4 regions of the Cupriavidus sp. DL-D2 genome follow, and region 3 is predicted to be linked to each of the others. Evidence: predicted binding sites of a transcription regulator. Region 3 holds the regulator's gene; each other region holds the start of a gene.
What was found. Region 3 encodes FNR, which switches genes on or off when oxygen is low (the NO sensors DNR and NnrR bind a similar motif). Its sites were predicted from a motif close to TTGATNNNNATCAA; they were not measured.
Positions count from the first base shown of each region.

Region 1 (4,412 bases), on a different contig from region 3:
TAACCAGAAGCTGAAGGTGTACCCGGACCTGGCCGATCATTCGCTGAAAAAGCTGCTGGATGCTGGCGTGGCCGTGACGCTGCACTCGGACGATCCTGCGTATTTCGGCGGCTACATGAACGCCAACTGGGAAGCCACGTTCGATGCGCTGCCGCTGGATGCTGCAGACGCCTACAAGCTGGCCCGCAACAGTTTCGAAGCGGCCTTCCTGCCGGACGCGCGGAAAGCCGATTTCCTGGCCGAAGTCGACCACTTCTGGTCGGCCACGCCCACCCACCCGCCTGCAACGGCCAACGTGAACCCCACGACCTGACCGGGCACATACGAAGAATGCCGGCGCCGCGCCCGCTGCAAGATCGCAAGATCCGCGCGGGCGCTGGCTCCGGCCGCCCCTGAGACAAGACGATGACGACGACTGCCCCCTCCTTCCCGAACACCTCCGGCACCCGCGCCGTGCGCGGCCGCATCCTCCATTTCCTGCGCGATCCGCAGTTTCATGAGGATGCCTACGAGTATTGGGAAGACGGCCTGCTGATCGTCACGAACGGCCACATCGCTGCGGCCGGTGCCTACGCAGACCTGTCGCACGACATCCCGGTTGGCGCCGAAGTCATCGATCATCGCGGCAAGCTGATCGTGCCGGGCTTTATCGACACGCACGTCCACTATCCGCAGACCGATATCATCGCGTCGCCGTCGCCGGGCCTGCTGCACTGGCTCGACACGTACACCTTCCCCGAGGAGCGCCGCTTCAGCGACGCCACCTACGCGCGCGGCGTGGCCGATTTCTTTACCGACGAGCTGCTGCGCAACGGCACCACCACTGCCATGGTCTGGAGCACCGTGCACGCTGCGTCCGCCGACGCGCTGTTCGCCGCCAGCCAGGCGCGCAACCTGCGCATGATCACCGGCAAGGTGATGATGGACCGCAACTGCCCCGAATTCCTGCGCGACACCGCCGAGACCGGTGCGCGCGATTCGGCGGACCTGATCTCGAAGTGGCATGGCAAGGACCGTCTGGCCTATGCCATCACGCCGCGCTTCGCCCCGACCTCCACCGAGGCCCAACTGGCCGCCTGCGGCGAACTCGCGCGCGCCCATTCGGACGTTTTCATCCAGACTCACGTTGCCGAAAACCGCGACGAGGTGAAATGGGTGGCGGAGCTGTTCCCCGATGCGCGCAGCTACCTCGACGTCTATGACCGCTACAGCCTGCTGCGCCCCGGCGCGTTCTACGGCCACGCGATCTACCTCGACCCCGAGGACCGCGTTCGCCTGGCCGACAGCGGCGCAGCCGTGGCCCACTGCCCCACGTCGAACCTGTTCCTGGGCAGCGGCTTCTACGACTTCCACCAGTCCGACGCCAACCGTCTCAACGTGACGCTGGCCACCGACGTGGGCGGCGGCACGTCGTTCTCGATGTTCCGCACGATGAATGCCGCACACAAGGTGGCGCGCATGGGCGGCTATCACCTGACCGCGCTGCGGATGTTCTACCTGGCCACGCGCGCGGCGGCCGATGCGCTCGGCTGGCAGGACCGCGTGGGCAGTTTCGAGACAGGTTGCGAAGCCGATTTCATCGTGCTGGACCCGGAGGCCACGCCGCTGATCGGACGACGCAGCAGCCGCTGCGAGACTCTGGAAGAGCAACTGTTCGCGTTCGCCATGCTGGGCGACGACCGCGTGATCGACAACGTCTATGTGATGGGCGAAGCCACCCGCACAATGGCGTCCTGAAAGGTGTCCGAGCGCAAACAACGTTCCGATTCCTGACCAGAAATATCCCTAATAGCCCAAGTGTCTTGATTGGGATCAACACAACAGTCATCAAACCCTTCTAGCCTGTCGGATTCATGCGCCCCTCCGCTTTTGCCGTATAGGATGGGCGCAGCCTCGACTCCGACAAGCCTGACACATCGATGACTGCCCGATCCGACACCCTATCTGCTGCCGACGCCTCGGCCGACGCTGGGGCCAGCAATCCCGGCCAGCCGCATACACGCGGCAACCTTCCCCTGCCCGAACCCATCGCGTTCGAAGCCCCCTTTCCCAATCGCAAGACCATCCGCAGCTGGCTGATCCCGCTCGGGGACCGCAGCACGCCGCGCGCGCTGATGCTGTTCGCGTTCGACTATCTGCTGTTCGCGGCAGTGCTGGCCGGCGTGGTACTGGTGCCGGCATGGTGGGCCAAGGTCGGTCTGGGTGTGCTGGCCGGCCTGATCATCGCCCGCCTGTTCATCATCGGCCATGACGCCTGCCACCAGAGCCTGACCGACAACCGCGGCCTGAACAAATGGCTCGGCCGGCTGACCTTCCTGCCGTCGCTCACGCCGTACAGCCTGTGGGAAGTGGGCCACAACGTGGTCCATCACGGCTACACCAATCTCAAGGGCTTCGACTTCGTGTGGGCGCCCTACTCGCTGGAAGAATTCCGCGCGCTGCCGCGCCGGCGCCGCGCGATGGAGCGGATCTACCGTAATGGATTCGGCGCCGGCCTGTACTACCTCATCGAAATCTGGTGGTTCAAGCTGTTTTTCCCGAGCAAGCGCCAGATGGCAACCCGTCGTGCAATCTTCATGTGGGATTGCGCACTGGTCGCCGCCTTCGGCGCGCTGTGGATCGGTGCGTTGGCAGTGCTGGCGATGGCCACGGAGCAGTCGGTCCTGTTGATGATCGGCACGGGTTTCGTGCTGCCGTTCCTGATCTGGAACACCACGGTCGGCTTCGTCCTGTACGTCCACCACACGCATACGAGCGTGGCGTGGTACGACACCAAGCCGATGTGGTCCAAGGCGCAGCCGTTCGTCTCGACCACGGTCCACCTGCGCTTCGGCATGGGTATCGGCGCCGCGCTGCATCACATCATGGAGCACACCGCGCACCACGTGGACATGAGCGTGCCGCTGTACCGGCTCAAGAAGGCCCAGGCACTGCTCGAACACGCACTGCCGGGCCGCATCATCATCGAGAACTTCTCGTGGCGCTGGTACTTCCGCACGGCGCGCCGCTGCAAACTCTACGATTTCAAGGCACTTTGCTGGACCGATTTCCGCGGTCGCCAGACCAGCGAGAACTCGCCGGTCCCCGTCTGATACGCACCATCTACTGAGAACCGTTCTCAAAAACTAGCATTTACGCCGGATTGGTGGACATCATCCACCGCTCTGGCTACAATGCGGCCTTCCATTGGGGAGTAGCCGCCCTGATCTCACCGCGCCGCGCAATGCGGCATCCGGAAGACAGGGGCGTACGTCAACAGACTTGACTGCCACCGCAGTTATGGCGTGCGCAGCTCTGGACCTTGCGTCCGGCGCCTGGCGAGACCGATGACCATACCTTTCTGGCCGGGCCGGGAAAGGCATGCGTCATTGGCATCTCGCAGATGCGCCTTCGGCCCGGTTATTCGACCTATAAGAAATGGCATCCTCATTCCTCGTCTCCACAGGGATCGTCGCGCTCGCGGAAATGGGCGACAAGACGCAATTGCTTTCGCTCGTCCTCGCAGCACGGTATCGCAAACCCATCCCCATCATTCTCGGCATCCTGATCGCCACACTGGTCAACCACGGTTTTGCCGGGGCACTGGGTGGATGGCTGACCGATGTGCTGGGCGCGAATCTCCTGCGGTGGATCCTGGGCCTGGGCTTTATCGCCATGGCGGCATGGATGCTGATCCCGGACAAGCTGGACGACGCCGAAGACACCAAGCCTGCCAAGACCACGCTCGGCATCCTGGGTACAACCATCGTGGCATTCTTCTTTGCCGAAATGGGCGACAAGACGCAGATCGCCACCGTGGCGCTGGCTGCGCGTTTCCATGGTGAAGTCCTGGCCGTGGTAGCAGGCACGACGCTCGGGATGATGCTCGCCAATGCCCCTGCCGTGCTGCTTGGCGACAAGTTCGCCAACAAGATGCCCATCGCCCTGGTGCACAAGATCGCCGCTGCAATCTTCCTGGTACTGGGCCTGCTGGCGCTGTTCAATGTCGGCGGCTGAGGCACCTACGCAATAATAAAAAAACGGGGCACGAAGCCCCGTTCAAACCCTCGCCGGTTCGGTACAGCCGACTGCCAACTGCGCAGCCTCCGAACCGTCGATCACCGATGCTCGGTCAAATTCAGTTGGTAGTTCAGTTGGTTGTCTTGGCGCCGCCTTCGAACCACTGGCCCAGCAATGCGCGCTCGTCGTCCGTGATCTGCGTGACGTTGCCCAGCGGCATCGCCTTCTGCTGCACAGCCTGCTGATAGATCAGCTGGGCATGCGACTTGATGTCATCCACGGTATCGAGCTTGATGCCCTTGGCAGCCGTCGGCATCATCTTCGGCTGCTCGGCATGACACTGCACGCAGCGCGAGTTCATGATCTCCTGCACCTTGACGAAGCTCACCGCGTTGGCGGCAGCGCCATCGGCC
Region 1 is NZ_JBDKXK010000006.1:104,074-108,485, reverse strand. It holds gene ABDB81_RS06285 (adenosine deaminase) at 1-313, shown strand, start outside; gene guaD (guanine deaminase) at 406-1,737, shown strand; gene ABDB81_RS06275 (fatty acid desaturase) at 1,920-3,092, shown strand; yybP-ykoY riboswitch at 3,177-3,350, shown strand; gene ABDB81_RS06270 (TMEM165/GDT1 family protein) at 3,418-3,996, shown strand; gene ABDB81_RS06265 (urate hydroxylase PuuD) at 4,130-4,412, opposite strand, start outside.
Region 1: a site for FNR is predicted at 1,803-1,816, ahead of ABDB81_RS06275 (fatty acid desaturase). Genes of this name have one in related genera too.

Region 2 (4,412 bases), on a different contig from region 3:
GCAGCGCATAGCCAGCCGGATTGCGCGCATTCCACGCCGCCACCTGCGCATGCAACCGTGCCAGCGCGTCGGTGCAACCGTTCAGATCGGTATTGGTCAGCAGCGCGGCAAATTCATCGCCACCAAGCCGCCCCACCACATCGGACTCCCGAAACGCCGCGCGCAATTCCGCTCCGAACGCCATCAACGCGCGGTCCCCCTCGGCATGGCCGAGCTGGTCGTTGATGAGCTTGAAGCCATCCATATCGAAGAACACGAGCGTCGCGGGCCGCTCCAGTCGTCGGCACAGTTCCACGGCATGCTGGCCCAGCACGGCAAACCCGCGACGATTCGACAACGATGTCAGTTCGTCCATCGTCGCCAGTTGCACCGCTGCCAGTTCCTGCTCGGCCATCTGTGCCAGGTCGTGCAGCAACGCGCGGTCTTCGGGGCCAAACTCGCGCGGCGTCCGGTCTACCAGGCACAGCGTGCCAAGCTTCACGCCATTGGCCGCCGCGAGCGGGCATCCTGCGTAGAAGCGGATATTCGGTTCGCCCGTGACCAGCGGATTGTCATGAAAGCGCGGGTCCTGCGTGGCATCGGTAATCAGCAGGATGTCGTCGCAGTTGATGGCGTGGCCGCAGAACGACGTATCGCGCGGCGCTTCCCTGCCATCGAGTCCTTCGCAAGCCTTGAAGAACTGCCGGTTGGTATCGATCAGGCTGACAACTGCAATCGGTACATCGAACAGTCTTTTGGCGAGGCGCGTCAGACGATCGAAGCGCTCTTCATACGGCGTATCGAGAATGTTCAGTGAGCGCAGCGTCGCCACGCGCAGGGCTTCGTTGGGAGGAATCGGGGGCAGTTGCATGTTCGGGGTTCAGGCCGGCATATCAATCCGTATGCATGACATCATTCCTGACTACGGCCAGATCGCCCAGTTAATGAACCCTTTGTTGCACTTTTCCGTCGATTGTTCGCAAGGCAATCATGCTCGTGCAATGGTGGCCGTGACCTCGGGATGCTCGACCAGCGGTACGAAGCTCCCGGTGCGGCTGTCGTAGGCATCGATGCCGCCCGTGCCAATGTCATAGACCCAGCCGTGCAGGTCCACGCGCTTCTCTTCCAGCGCCTGCGCAACCGATGGATGCGTGCGCAGGTGCGCAAGCTGCTCGATCACGTTTTGCCGGACCATGTCGTCAACGCGCTCCCGGTCAGACGCATGCGGTTTCGCCAGGCAGATCTTGTGCGCACCGCCAGCATGCTGGAGCCAGCGCGCCACGGCCGGCATATGGTCGAGGTCCTGCCCCATCGCCACCGCCGTCATGGCCCCGCAGTTCGAGTGGCCGCAGATCACGATGTCGCGCACCTTCAGGCCGGCCACCGCAAACTCCACGCTGGCCGACACACCGCCGGGCTGCACCGCGTACGCGGGCACGATGTTGCCGGCGTTGCGGATCACGAAGAGATCGCCCGGCTCGCTCTGCGTCAGCAGCGCGGGTTCCACGCGGCTGTCGGAACAGGCGATGAACAGCGTGCCCGGGTTTTGCTGCGTGGCGAGATGGCGGAACAGCGCGGAGCGCTGCGGATAGGCTTCGCGCTGGAACTTGAGGATGCCCCGGACGAGATCTTTCACTTCGGCGCTTTCACGTCAGGCGTCATTCGTCCGGTGTACCGAGCGCACGGTTCACGCGCAGCGCAATCAGCGTGCCCAACACCCCTGACAGCAGGTAGAGGCTCACCGCCGCCAGGCCGAACAGCGACGACAGCCCCAGCGCGACCAATGGCGCAAACGCGGCACCGAACAGCCAGCCAAAGTCCGTGGTCAATGCAGCGCCCGTGTAGCGGAATTTCGGATCGAAGTTCGACGTGACCGCGCCAGCCGATTGCCCATAGGACAGGCCCAGCAACCCGAAGCCCACCAGGATGAAGATGTCCTGCGCAGTGGAATCGCCACCCAGCAGCCACGGCGTGGCCAGACTGAAGATACCGATCAGCACGGCCATTACCGCCAGCGTGGTGCGCCGGCCAATCTTGTCGGCAATCCAGCCGGAGATGATCGTGCCGATGATCGCGATGAAGCCGCCCACCAGCTGGATCGCCAGCACGTCGGAGATGTCCTGGGTCTTGTGCAGGATCACCCAGCCCAGCGGAAAGACCGTGACGAGGTGGAACAGCGCATAGCTGGCCAGCGAGGCGAAGGCGCCCAGGAAGATGTTGAAGCCCTGCGCGTTGACCATCTGCAACGTGCTCAGCGGCTCCAGTTCGTCTTCCTCCAGCAGGCGCGTGTATTCGTGGGTCACCACCAGCCGCAGCCGTGCGAACAGCGCCACCACGTTGATGGCGAAGGCCACGAAGAACGGATAGCGCCAGCCCCAGTCGATGAACTCCGCCGGTGTCAGGCTCGCATGCAGGAACAGGAACAGCCCGCCCGCGATGATGAATCCCGTGGGCGCGCCCAGTTGCCCCAGCATCGCGTACCAGCCGCGCTTGTCCGCCGGGGCATTGAGCGCCAGCAGCGAAGGCAGCCCGTCCCACGAGCCACCGAACGCAATGCCCTGCACGAAGCGGAAGAACGCCAGCAGGTAGATCGCCGCGCTGCCGATCGACGCATAGGCTGGCAGGAAGGCGATGCCCACCGTGGCGGTGCCGAGCAGGAACAGCGAGGCAGTCAGCTTGGTACCCCGCCCCCACCGGCGCTGGATGCGCATGAACAGCGCGGTGCCGAACGGGCGGCCGATGAACGCGAACGAGAAGATCGCGAAGCTGAACAGCAGCGCGTTCAGCTCACTGGCAAACGGAAAGTAGACCTTCGGGAAAACCAGTACCGAGGCGATGCCGTAGACGAAGAAATCGAAATACTCGGAAGCACGCCCAATCACCACGCCTGTGGCGATTTCGGCAGGTGCCACCTCGTGGTGTCCCGGCGCCGGAGGTGCAGTCGGCGACGCGCGATGCTGGTGGGTCAGACTGGCCATCGTGGAGTCTCCATCGAGAGCAGAAGGAATGTCGTACTGCACTTAAAGTCCCGCACTGACAAGAATAGCGCCTAAACTGCCATTGGAAATCGAAAGATTGCTACGTCGGTCCGCCGTCGACGTAATTCAAACGCCACTTCCGAGAACCATGCCACGCTTCGATGCTGCAGTGCCAACATTTGGTGTGACGAAAAGATTGCTTCTTAGAAGTGCCGCAATCGCCATGCTCCTGACCGTCGCGGGTTGTGGCAACGCGGTACTGCTGTCACCTTCCGGCGACCTCGCCGTGCGCAACCGCGACCTGATCATCATCGCCACGCTGCTGATGTTGCTCATCATCGTCCCGGTGATATGCCTGACGCTGCTGTTCGCATGGCGCTACCGAGAGAATGCCAAGGACGCGCCCTACAACCCCGAGTGGGACCACTCCACCGTGCTGGAACTGGCCATCTGGGCCGCGCCACTGCTGATCATCATTGCGCTGGGTGCCGTGACATGGGTGAGCACCCACCAGCTCGATCCTTACCGGCCCATCACACGGCTCGACGACAAACGCGCCGTCCCCGCCGACATCAAGCCACTGACCGTGGAAGTGGTGGCGATGGACTGGAAATGGCTGTTCCTGTATCCCGAACAAGGCATAGCGACGGTCAACGAACTGGCCGCGCCGGTGGACCGGCCCATCGCGTTCAAGCTCACGGCCACCTCGGTCATGAACGCGTTCTTCGTCCCCTCCCTGGCCGGCATGGTCTACGCGATGCCCGGCATGGAAAGCAAGCTCCACGCGGTGATCAACAAGCCCGGTGTCTACGAGGGACTGTCATCGAACTACAGCGGCGCGGGCTTCTCGCACATGTCGTTCAAGTTCCACGGCCTCTCCGAAGGCGACTTCGACAAATGGGTACAGCAGGTGAAAGCCTCGGGCACACCCTTGTCGAAAGAAAGCTACCAGGCGCTGGCCAAGCCCAGCGAACGCGAGCCGGTGCGGCGCTATGCCAGCGTGGCCCCCGAGCTCTACCAGCAGATCCTGAACCGTTGCGTGGATGGCGGCACCTGCATGGCAGACACGATGGCGCTGGACCGCAGCCGCGGCAAGTTCGATCCTTCCGCTGAAATCTGTACCGCCAGCAATACCGTGGCTGTGTCGCCGGCATTCGCGCCGGATGGCGCGGCACCGGGCGCGGTGGACGGCGGGCGATTGTTACGCTGACCTTGCAGTGACCGTTGCGATGGCGACGGTCTGCCATGCGGCATTCCAGGCAATCGGCGTAATCCAGGCTTTCAACGCTTTTCATCTCACTCGTCGGCCAGAATTGGTCAACACAGGCCCAGGTGACAAACATGCCCGAGCACTCCACACTCGCCAGTCCGCTTCATCCGATCTTTGGCCGACTCTCGTGGGAGGCCATCCCGCTGCATGAACCGATCCTGATCGCCACGTTTGCCGTCGTGCTG
Region 2 is NZ_JBDKXK010000089.1:17,343-21,754, reverse strand. It holds gene ABDB81_RS28525 (sensor domain-containing diguanylate cyclase) at 1-850, opposite strand, end outside; gene ABDB81_RS28520 (carbonic anhydrase) at 968-1,615, opposite strand; gene ABDB81_RS28515 (MFS transporter) at 1,638-2,957, opposite strand; gene cyoA (ubiquinol oxidase subunit II) at 3,106-4,167, shown strand; gene cyoB (cytochrome o ubiquinol oxidase subunit I) at 4,299-4,412, shown strand, end outside.
Region 2: a site for FNR is predicted at 3,074-3,087, ahead of cyoA (ubiquinol oxidase subunit II). Genes of this name have one in related genera too.

Region 3 (4,412 bases):
GTGATCTATCTCGCCGTGCTCCTGGTCATTTCGGCGCTGGCACTTTTTCTGTTCACCGCCATCGCCGGCCGGCTCTTCTGTGGCTACGCTTGTCCTCAGACGGTCTACACGGAAATATTCATGTGGATCGAGCGGCGTGTGGAAGGTGATCGCATCGCGCGCATCCGGCTCGATGGCGATCCATGGAGTTTGCGCAAGTTCAGGATCAAGACGACGAAGCATACGCTCTGGATCCTGATCGCCCTCTGGACCGGCTTCACATTCATCGGCTATTTCGCGCCGATCCGGGAGCTTGGCAGCGAGATACTGCAGTGGTCACTGGGGCCGTGGCAGGCATTCTGGATGCTTTTCTATGCGTTCGCTACCTGGGGCGCCGCCGGCTTCATGCGTGAGCAGGTCTGCAAGTACATGTGTCCGTATGCGCGTTTCCAGAGCGTGATGGTGGACCGCGACACCTTTGTGGTGACCTATGACGTGGGGCGTGGTGAGCCGCGCGGCGGCCGCTCGCGGAAGCTGGATCACCGTGCCGCCGGCCTGGGCGACTGCGTGGACTGCAGCATCTGCGTGCAGGTGTGCCCGACGGGGATCGATATCCGGGACGGCCTCCAGTACGAATGCATTGGATGCGGAGCTTGTATCGACGCCTGCAATCAGGTCATGGACAAGCTGGAGTACCCGCGCGGGCTGATCCGGTACACCTCCGAGAATGCCATGCGATCGGCGTTGTCCATTGCCGAGGCCCGCAAGCGGCTGGTGCGGCCTCGCACCATGATCTACATGGTGATCTGGCTGGCACTGATGGGTGGCTTTGCCGCGTCGCTGGCGATGCGCACGCCGCTGAAGGTCGACATCATTCGAGACCGTGGAGCGCTTGGTCGCGAGGTGGATGGACGCTGGGTCGAGAACGTGTACCGGTTGCAGTTGATCAATGCCACCGAGTCACCAGTGACAATCGATGTGAAGGTAGATGGCTACGATATGAAAGGGCTCACCGTCGAGTATGACCAGACGGCCAGCACTCTAGATCCCACGTCGAACCGGCTGTTGCCAATTCGCATCCGTGTGCCGATCGAAGACGCCAGGCAAGGTACCCACAAGATCGACGTGACGGTCACGGCGGAAACCGAGTCGCAACGCCGGTCGCAGATCCGTCAGAGCACAAGCTTTATCGTTCCCCGCAACTTGTAAGAGGAGATGCAATGGCTCAGCGCCCCCAACAGCCTCCCCATGCCGTTCGACCCTGGTACAAGGAGCCGTGGCCGTGGATCTTGATGGCCGGCCCGATGCTGGCGATGGTGGGTTGTGGTATCACGATCTGGCTGGCCAGCACACATGCGGACGTCCCTGTGCGCGATGCCACCCGCCATGGACTGGTCGTCGAGAAAGCCGATGTCGGAAGCGCCACGGAACAAGGGAGTCATCCATGAGGTTGCGCTGGCTGATGTGGGTACTGTGGCCAGCGTTTCTGATGGGTGGCGCGGCTACGGCGGTAGTGTTTTCCGTTGTCGACCCGGGAGACATCAGTTTCTTCGGCCAACCGGTGGAGGCTTCGAGGCAGGCGATCTACACCGTGGGCTTTCTGCTGGCGTGGCTGTTCTGCGCACTGTCCAGCGGTCTCACGCTTTACACGATGCCGGGCAGGCTCAGCGATACCGATGAACTCGAATAGCAATTTCGCAAAAAAAGCCGCAACAGCGTGATGCTGTGCGGCTCTGGTCTTGCAGCAGGATGGCGCCTAGCAGGAGCGACTATAGACCTGCTTGATGCCAGCCATGTCGATGATCTTCACATGCCGTTGACGAATTTGGATCAGGCCAGCTTCCGCGAACCGGGAGAACAGGCGGCTGACGGTTTCGAGCTTGAGGCCGAGATAGCTGCCGATTTCCTCGCGGCTCATGCGCAGCACGAACTCCGTGGAGGAATAACCGCGTGCGGAGAGGCGCTCGGACATATTGACGAGGAAGGCGGCGAGTCTCTCTTCGGCACGCATCGAGCCAAGCGTGATCAGCATGACCTGGTCCTGCGAGATCTCCTTGCTCATAAGTCGCAGGAACTGACCTTGCAGCGAAGGCAGATGATTCGACAGCGATTGCAGATCGTCGAACCGCACGACGCAGACTTCAGCGTCCTCGAGGGCGGTCGCATCCGATGCATGTTGCATCTCGCCGAGTCCATCGAGGCCGATGACTTCTCCCGGAAGATGGAAGCCGGTAATTTGAGTACGCCCATCCTCCATGGTGACGTGGGTTTTCAGCGTGCCGAAACGAATGGCGTAGACCGCGGAGAGCGGTTCACCCATTCGATACAGCGTTTCGCCCTTGTGGACACGCACGCGCTCCTGCACGAGAGTGTCCATTTTTACGAGGTCCTGCTGCGACATGCCCACGGGCAGGCAGAGTTGGCCCATGGCACACGTGGAGCAGCGTGGCGACATCTCGGTAACGGGGATGGAAGTCAGCAATTGAAGTGCTCGTTTGAATGCGCTTGCAGCGAGGGCGCGATGCATGCATTTTACAGCGTGGAGTGACGCGGAAGCGAGGAACAGTTGCCATTTGGCGTGCTTTTAAGCGTTTTTCTGATTGCCCTGTTTGGCGGTGTGCATTGCGCGGCGATGTGTGGAGGAATTGCTATTGCAGTCGAACAAAATCCGCAGCAAGTGCAACAGACGGTCTCGTTCTTGCACCGTTCTAGACGGCACTGGTGGATGTCGATTTGCGTCATGCATGCGGGCCGGGTGACGACGTACATGTTGCTCGGCGCATTGGCCGGTGCAGTGGGTGCGGCGGCGTGGGCGCACGACTATCTGCCATTGCAGCGATGGCTGTTCGGCGTGGGGAGCCTGTTGCTGATCATGGCCGGATTGTGGTTGCTTTTCGGCTGGCAGATGCGCATGGGTGCCGTGGAACGTTTTGTCGCGCGGATCGCTTCGCACGTCGCCAAGCTCTTGCGGCACGTTCGATCGACTCAGGGGTTGCATGGCGGTCCTGCCGCAGTGCCGTCAGCGATGCACCGATTCGGCATGGGTCTTGTATGGGGTATGGTGCCCTGCGGAATGATCTATAGTGCGCTCGGCTTGGCGCTGCTGGCGGGCAATGCTTCGTCGGGCGCACTCGTCATGGGAGCCTTCGGACTAGGTACTTTGCCGAATCTGCTGGTGATCTCGGGGTTATCCGGTTACCTGCGGCAGTGGTCGCGCAAGCGGTGGGTTCGCACCGTTTCAGCTTTGCTCGTGGCGGGTTTCGGGTTGCTGGGGGTGGCCCGCGCCGTATGGCTTCCGGAGACCCTTGCGCACGCCGGATTCTGCGTGGTGTTCTGAATCGGCCACAGCCCCGGGTTGCGGTATCCGGCGGTAATGCCATACAATCGCGAGAACCACGGTATCGCGCCGCGTCATGCACGAGGCGTCGCCGGGGCGGTTTCTCTCATCAGGGATGCCCGCCCAGGGTTTCTGGCCATGCTGTTGCATGCCGGAACCATCCCCACAGTCCATCCGGTTCAAAAGATCTGGTTAAAAGGCCGACGGCGGTGTGGAAGGTGACGCCGGGTCAGGGCGAAGTTTCCTGAGCCGATATCCGATTGTTTCTTGCCGTCTTGGTCATGCGTTGGCCCAGGCGAATGTCCGCCCCGAAGGGGAGGCGCGACGCAAGAGGTCCGTCGACCGGTGATGGCTGCCGGCCCTGGACGATCTCCTGCCGGACAGTCCCGGCAATTCGATGCAAAGAACGAGGTGCACGGCGGCGCTGAAACCAGCGTGGACCGTCTGCGCGACGAGATGGCGATGGCATTGGCCTCGCTGTATCTGCAATCTCCAGTGCCCCGGGATTCGTCCGGGGGCAGGTGCAAAGACAGGCTGCACACAATCACATGAATACCCAAGAGGCGAAGATCGTCCTCGAGACCGCGCTGATCTGTGCGCAGGAACCGTTGCGCGTCGGTGATCTGCGACGGTTGTTTGCCGACGATGTCGGTGCCGACACGATCCGGGTGCTCCTCGAAGAGTTGCGGAACGATTGGCAACGGCGTGGCGTGGAACTCGTGGCGCTGGCGAGCGGCTGGCGTTTTCAGAGCCGGCCCGAAATGCGCGAGTATCTCGACCGGCTCAATCCGGAAAAGCCGCCCAAGTATTCCCGCGCGGTGATGGAAACGCTGGCGATCATCGCGTATCGCCAGCCGGTGACGCGTGGCGACATCGAAGAAATCCGCGGAGTGACGGTCAGTACGGAAGTCGTCAAAAAGCTTGAGGACCGCGACTGGATCGAAGTGATCGGCCATCGTGACGTTCCTGGACGCCCGGCACTCTATGCGACGACCAAGGCGTTTCTCGATGACCTTGGCTTGCGTTCGCTGGACGAACTCCCGCCGCTTGAGGATGCTCAGGCGCAGGCCCAGGCAACGTTGCTGGATCAACAAGC
Region 3 is NZ_JBDKXK010000069.1:36,617-41,028, reverse strand. It holds gene ccoG (cytochrome c oxidase accessory protein CcoG) at 1-1,188, shown strand, start outside; gene ABDB81_RS26125 (FixH family protein) at 1,200-1,427, shown strand; gene ABDB81_RS26120 (hypothetical protein) at 1,424-1,669, shown strand; gene fnr (fumarate/nitrate reduction transcriptional regulator Fnr) at 1,736-2,461, opposite strand; gene ABDB81_RS26110 (sulfite exporter TauE/SafE family protein) at 2,546-3,316, shown strand; gene scpB (SMC-Scp complex subunit ScpB) at 3,865-4,412, shown strand, end outside.

Region 4 (4,412 bases), on a different contig from region 3:
CTCCCCTTGGCAGCGGCAACTTTGTGCGTCTCGTCTTTTGCCTTGTGAAGATAGCCACTGGGAAATAGTTAGTGCGCTAAAACCCATAACTGTTTGACGACGATCAATTGTGAAGGCATCGACGACGCTACGTGACTGACCTCGCCCCGTCCCACTCCAGGCTTCCCAACATGTAAGCGGGTGCCCCCGCGTCGGAGACTCGCCGATCGCACGCGTCATGACAGCGGGTCGCATTCCAGGTCATCGCTAAACCCAGCCTTTGCAGTTCCATCTCTGAGTTCATCGTCTGGTACCGCAGCCGGGCGCGATCCATGACGCCGGCGCAGTGGCCCGTCAAGGAGTGATGCCGAACGTGTTGTTTCGTTGATCAATCCCAAGCCTTGGCCACCCCTGTTGTTCGCCCTATTTGTCGTCTTTGATCAGCCGCGCACTTAAAGTACGGTGCTTTCGCACAGATCTGCTTGGCCCATGCAGTACTGCCAGGTGCCTTCTTCGCTATTCATCGTGAACGAGATGGTCAGGTCTATCGGTTTGCGGCCGACGATCAACGCGAGTTCTTGGATGATGCCCTGGTACACCGCCGCCAGATAGTATTGGCCGGGCGGCACCCGCATATACAGCAGCGGTCCCTCGCTCACCACGCGCAGGACGCGTTCGTGTCGCGCATTGAGTAGCAGCACCTTGACGTCCGAAAGCGATGCGCCATCCGATCGATCCTGGAATCGCAGGTGCACATTGAACTGCGGCGCAAGCGAGCGCATGCGCGCCACATCGTCGGCGCCGATGCCCCCCGAGAGGTAAGGAATGCTGGTGGCGCCCTGCTGCGGAGCGGCCTTGGGCGTACTTGTCGACGCTTGAGCGCAGGCCGGGCCAGCCAATGCGGTAGAGGCAGCGAGGATCGTGATCTTGACCCAGGAGCGGCGAGTGCCGAGGAAGCTCATGATCGATTCCGCTATGTGATTGCGTTGCCGCGTTAATTCTCACTTTATGTCCGCGTGGGCGGTGGCCGTTGACGCAACGCAAAGCGATTGCCGTGCAACGTTCGGAGGCACGAAGGACTGTCGCCAACGGTATCAGTTGCGGGGTCGATGCTGCTCACCACGAGACAAAGACGCGCAACCCTCGCGTGGCGTGGCGCGATCCATGCGCCCTTGCGATGAATCAAATCACCGATTGGGCTAACGCCTAGGCTAGGTAAGGTGACGTCTCCGGGTACGGCTACGTATCGCCGAACACATCATGAGCGCAATCGAGTTTTCAGGAATGTTGCCGACTTACTGCTCGGCAGGCCCCAGCCTTCAGTGCCAAGCGCGCGTAAATGGCGCGCAAGCGTGTTATGGCATTACCGCCGAAGCCCTGGAGGACCACTTCGGCGCGCGATCATGTCGACCGGAAGACTTGTTCGTGGCCTATCAAAAGCACAGGGGGGCCATCGAGACGATGGCCCGTGGCCTGTTCGAGATGACCGGGGCATACAACGTTCTGCTGCACAGTGGGCACTTTCGATTCGGTATGTAGCTTTGAGTGACACGAGGATTGCGGCGAGGCGGCACAGTTTGCGGTGCCGGACGCTTTGAAAAGAGATGATTGATGATGAAAACGATCTGGGCCAGTCGAAGTGCCATCGTGATCCTATTGGCGATACTCGCCGCTTGCGCTAGCTATCCGCCAGGCGATCCACAGCTTCTGACGTTCCTGCAGGACGGCGTGACAACCCGGGAGGACGTGTACATGAAACTGGCCGAGCCAAGCGCGGTGTGGGAAGGTGGTCGCGTCATGATCTATCAAGTCGACCGCAATAAGCAGGGTTATGTGCCGATGCGGCGCAGGGAAGCCGCATCGACCGCTAAGTACAGCTTGGTCCTGGTCTTCGACGACCAAGGTATCCTTCGCCGGCATTCTCTGGTCGGGATGAAGGATGATCCTCCTGTCCCTTGAAATTGCTCTTGGTCGCATCCATTCCGGCATGCCGATGATCCGACGATCGGAACGACACCGCTACCCTGGACCACACGAAGACCACGTATCCCTTAATCCAGACCAAATTCCGGCAGAATTCGTCACCTATCTGTTCAACACGGGACCGACGCGACGGACCAAAGAATCACCGTGTCGCGACAACACCCCATTCTCAGTGAAGTGCGGCACGTTGCCGTTCTCGACTCAAGGAGCCTGCCATGCAATCCATCGTACTTGCCGCTGATGGGTCAACGTACAGCGATGCGGCGGCGCACTTTGTGGCCGCCGGAGAATTGCTCAAGGGTCCATTGCTTGTCCACTTGGTTCATTGCATGCCGGACGTGTCGGGTGAGGTGAAGTCATACATTAGCGCCACCGAGCTGGCCGCATGGCACGCGGACGAAAGCAGCCGGACTTTGCGCTCGGCCGCCGATATCCTCAACCTCGGCGGCGTATCGTTCGAGCAGCACGCGCTGACCGGCTTCGCGCCCGACCGCATCGTCGAGCTAGCACGTTCCGTCGATGCGTCAGCCATTGTGATGGGCACCCACGGCCGGGGAGCATTTTTCGATGCCATCGTCGGCTCCGTGGCGGGCCGTGTCATCGCCCATGCACCGTGCCCCGTCATTCTGGTGAAGGGCGAATCCGCGCACGGCCGGTGACATATGCCTGGGTCTCGGCTGTAAAGCCAATTCGCGGTCCTGCCGGACGCATCTGGCAGCGGTAATCGACGCTGCTGTATATTCTTGGCGCCTGGGAGGTCGCACCTCGACACGAGCCGATTGCGCCTGCGGTAACCGCTCGTGCTTCTTGATATGCCGCAGCGCAGGGGCGAATTACCGATTCGGGAAATCATGACGCTGGATCTTGATCATTTCACTCCGTTACTGTCGTTCGGCGGCGGCCTGCTTATCGGCTTGGCGGCCACGGTGCTGATTCTCTTCAACGGCCGCATTGCCGGCATTAGCGGTATCCTGGGCGGATTGCTGGGCGTGACGCGCCGTGACATGGGGTGGCGTATTGCTTTCCTTGCTGGGCTGCTGAGCGCACCCATACTGGGCCGTTTTGCGGGTCATCCTCCCGTTGCCGACATCGAGGCTGGCTGGCTCCAAGTTCTGGTGGCCGGCTTTCTCGTAGGCATCGGCACGCGATACGCAAGCGGATGTACAAGCGGGCATGGCGTGTGCGGCATCTCGCGCGGTTCGGCGCGATCAATTGTCGGCACGCTCACCTTCATGGCAGCGGGCCTCCTGACCGTTTTCGTAAAACGTCATCTACTGGGAGCCTGAGATGGGCATGATCACTGCGTGGATAGCCGGACTGGTATTCGGACTCGGTCTGATGATGTCGGGCATGGCGAACCCTGCCAAGGTCCTGGCGTTTCTGGACCTTGCCGGCGTGTGGGACCCTTCGCTCGCTTTTGTCATGCTCGGCGCGATCGTGCTGGCCTCGCTGGGGTTTTTTTTCGCCCGGCGCCGCACACGTTGTTGGCTCGGGCTGCCGATGCAGTGGCCCTCCAACACGTCGATCACATGGCGCCTGATCCTCGGCAGTGCCACCTTCGGAATCGGCTGGGGAGTGGCGGGCTTCTGCCCGGGGCCCGCATTGGTGGCGTTGGGTGCGGGATATCCGAAGGCCGCTGGTTTCGTCCTTGCCATGCTCGCAGGCATGATGGTGTTCGAGCTGATCGAACAGGCGAAATCGGGTGTGGCGAGCGTTTGAGCGTGGGCTGATCATAGGTCGAGCTTGGGTTGACACAAATCAACCACAGGCCTGCCTGCTATCCCAGAATCGGAACTGACAGGTCGCTACGCAAAGCCTTGGCCGTCAAGCCATTCCTACACGGTACGGTTCCCGGCCGTACGGACGTCGCGTCCCCATACCGAAGAAGGGATCCCACCATGCGTGACAGCGTACTCATTTCTCCTGCCGAACTCGACGAAGCACTTCGATCGGAGGCGGTTGTGCTAATCGATACCCGAGATGCGGCCCATTATGCGGAGGCGCATTTGCCGGGCGCGGTGAGCATCCACGAAATATTCACCTATCTTGCAACCACCACACCCGAAGGCCTCAGGGCGCTGCGCGCTACCTTTGCGGCGGCCTTCGGCAAAGCGGGCTTGTCAGGCAATGAAACAGCCGTCGTCTACGAGCAAGCGATGGCCACGGGGTTCGGCCAATCGTGCCGCGGATACATCCTGCTCAGATATCTGGGTTATCCGCGCGACAAGATCAAGGTACTGCATGGTGGCTACCAGGCGTGGAGTGCGGAAGGCCTGCCGAGCACGACCGAGGTTTTCACACCTGTCAGGGCGACCTTTCCCATCACGGACGACGACACCGGTCTGCTCGTGGATTTGGCGGAAATGAAGCGCATCGTCGACGACCCGCGCATCGTGAAGCTCGACGTGCGTGATGTCGACGAGTGGATCGGCGCGAGTTCCTCGCCGTAC
Region 4 is NZ_JBDKXK010000080.1:7,320-11,731, reverse strand. It holds gene ABDB81_RS27540 (hypothetical protein) at 432-941, opposite strand; gene ABDB81_RS27535 (DUF1488 domain-containing protein) at 1,240-1,518, shown strand; gene ABDB81_RS27530 (hypothetical protein) at 1,591-1,938, shown strand; gene ABDB81_RS27525 (universal stress protein) at 2,178-2,621, shown strand; gene ABDB81_RS27520 (YeeE/YedE family protein) at 2,814-3,248, shown strand; gene ABDB81_RS27515 (DUF6691 family protein) at 3,250-3,681, shown strand; gene ABDB81_RS27510 (sulfurtransferase) at 3,861-4,412, shown strand, end outside.
Region 4: a site for FNR is predicted at 2,031-2,044, ahead of ABDB81_RS27525 (universal stress protein). Genes of this name have one in related genera too.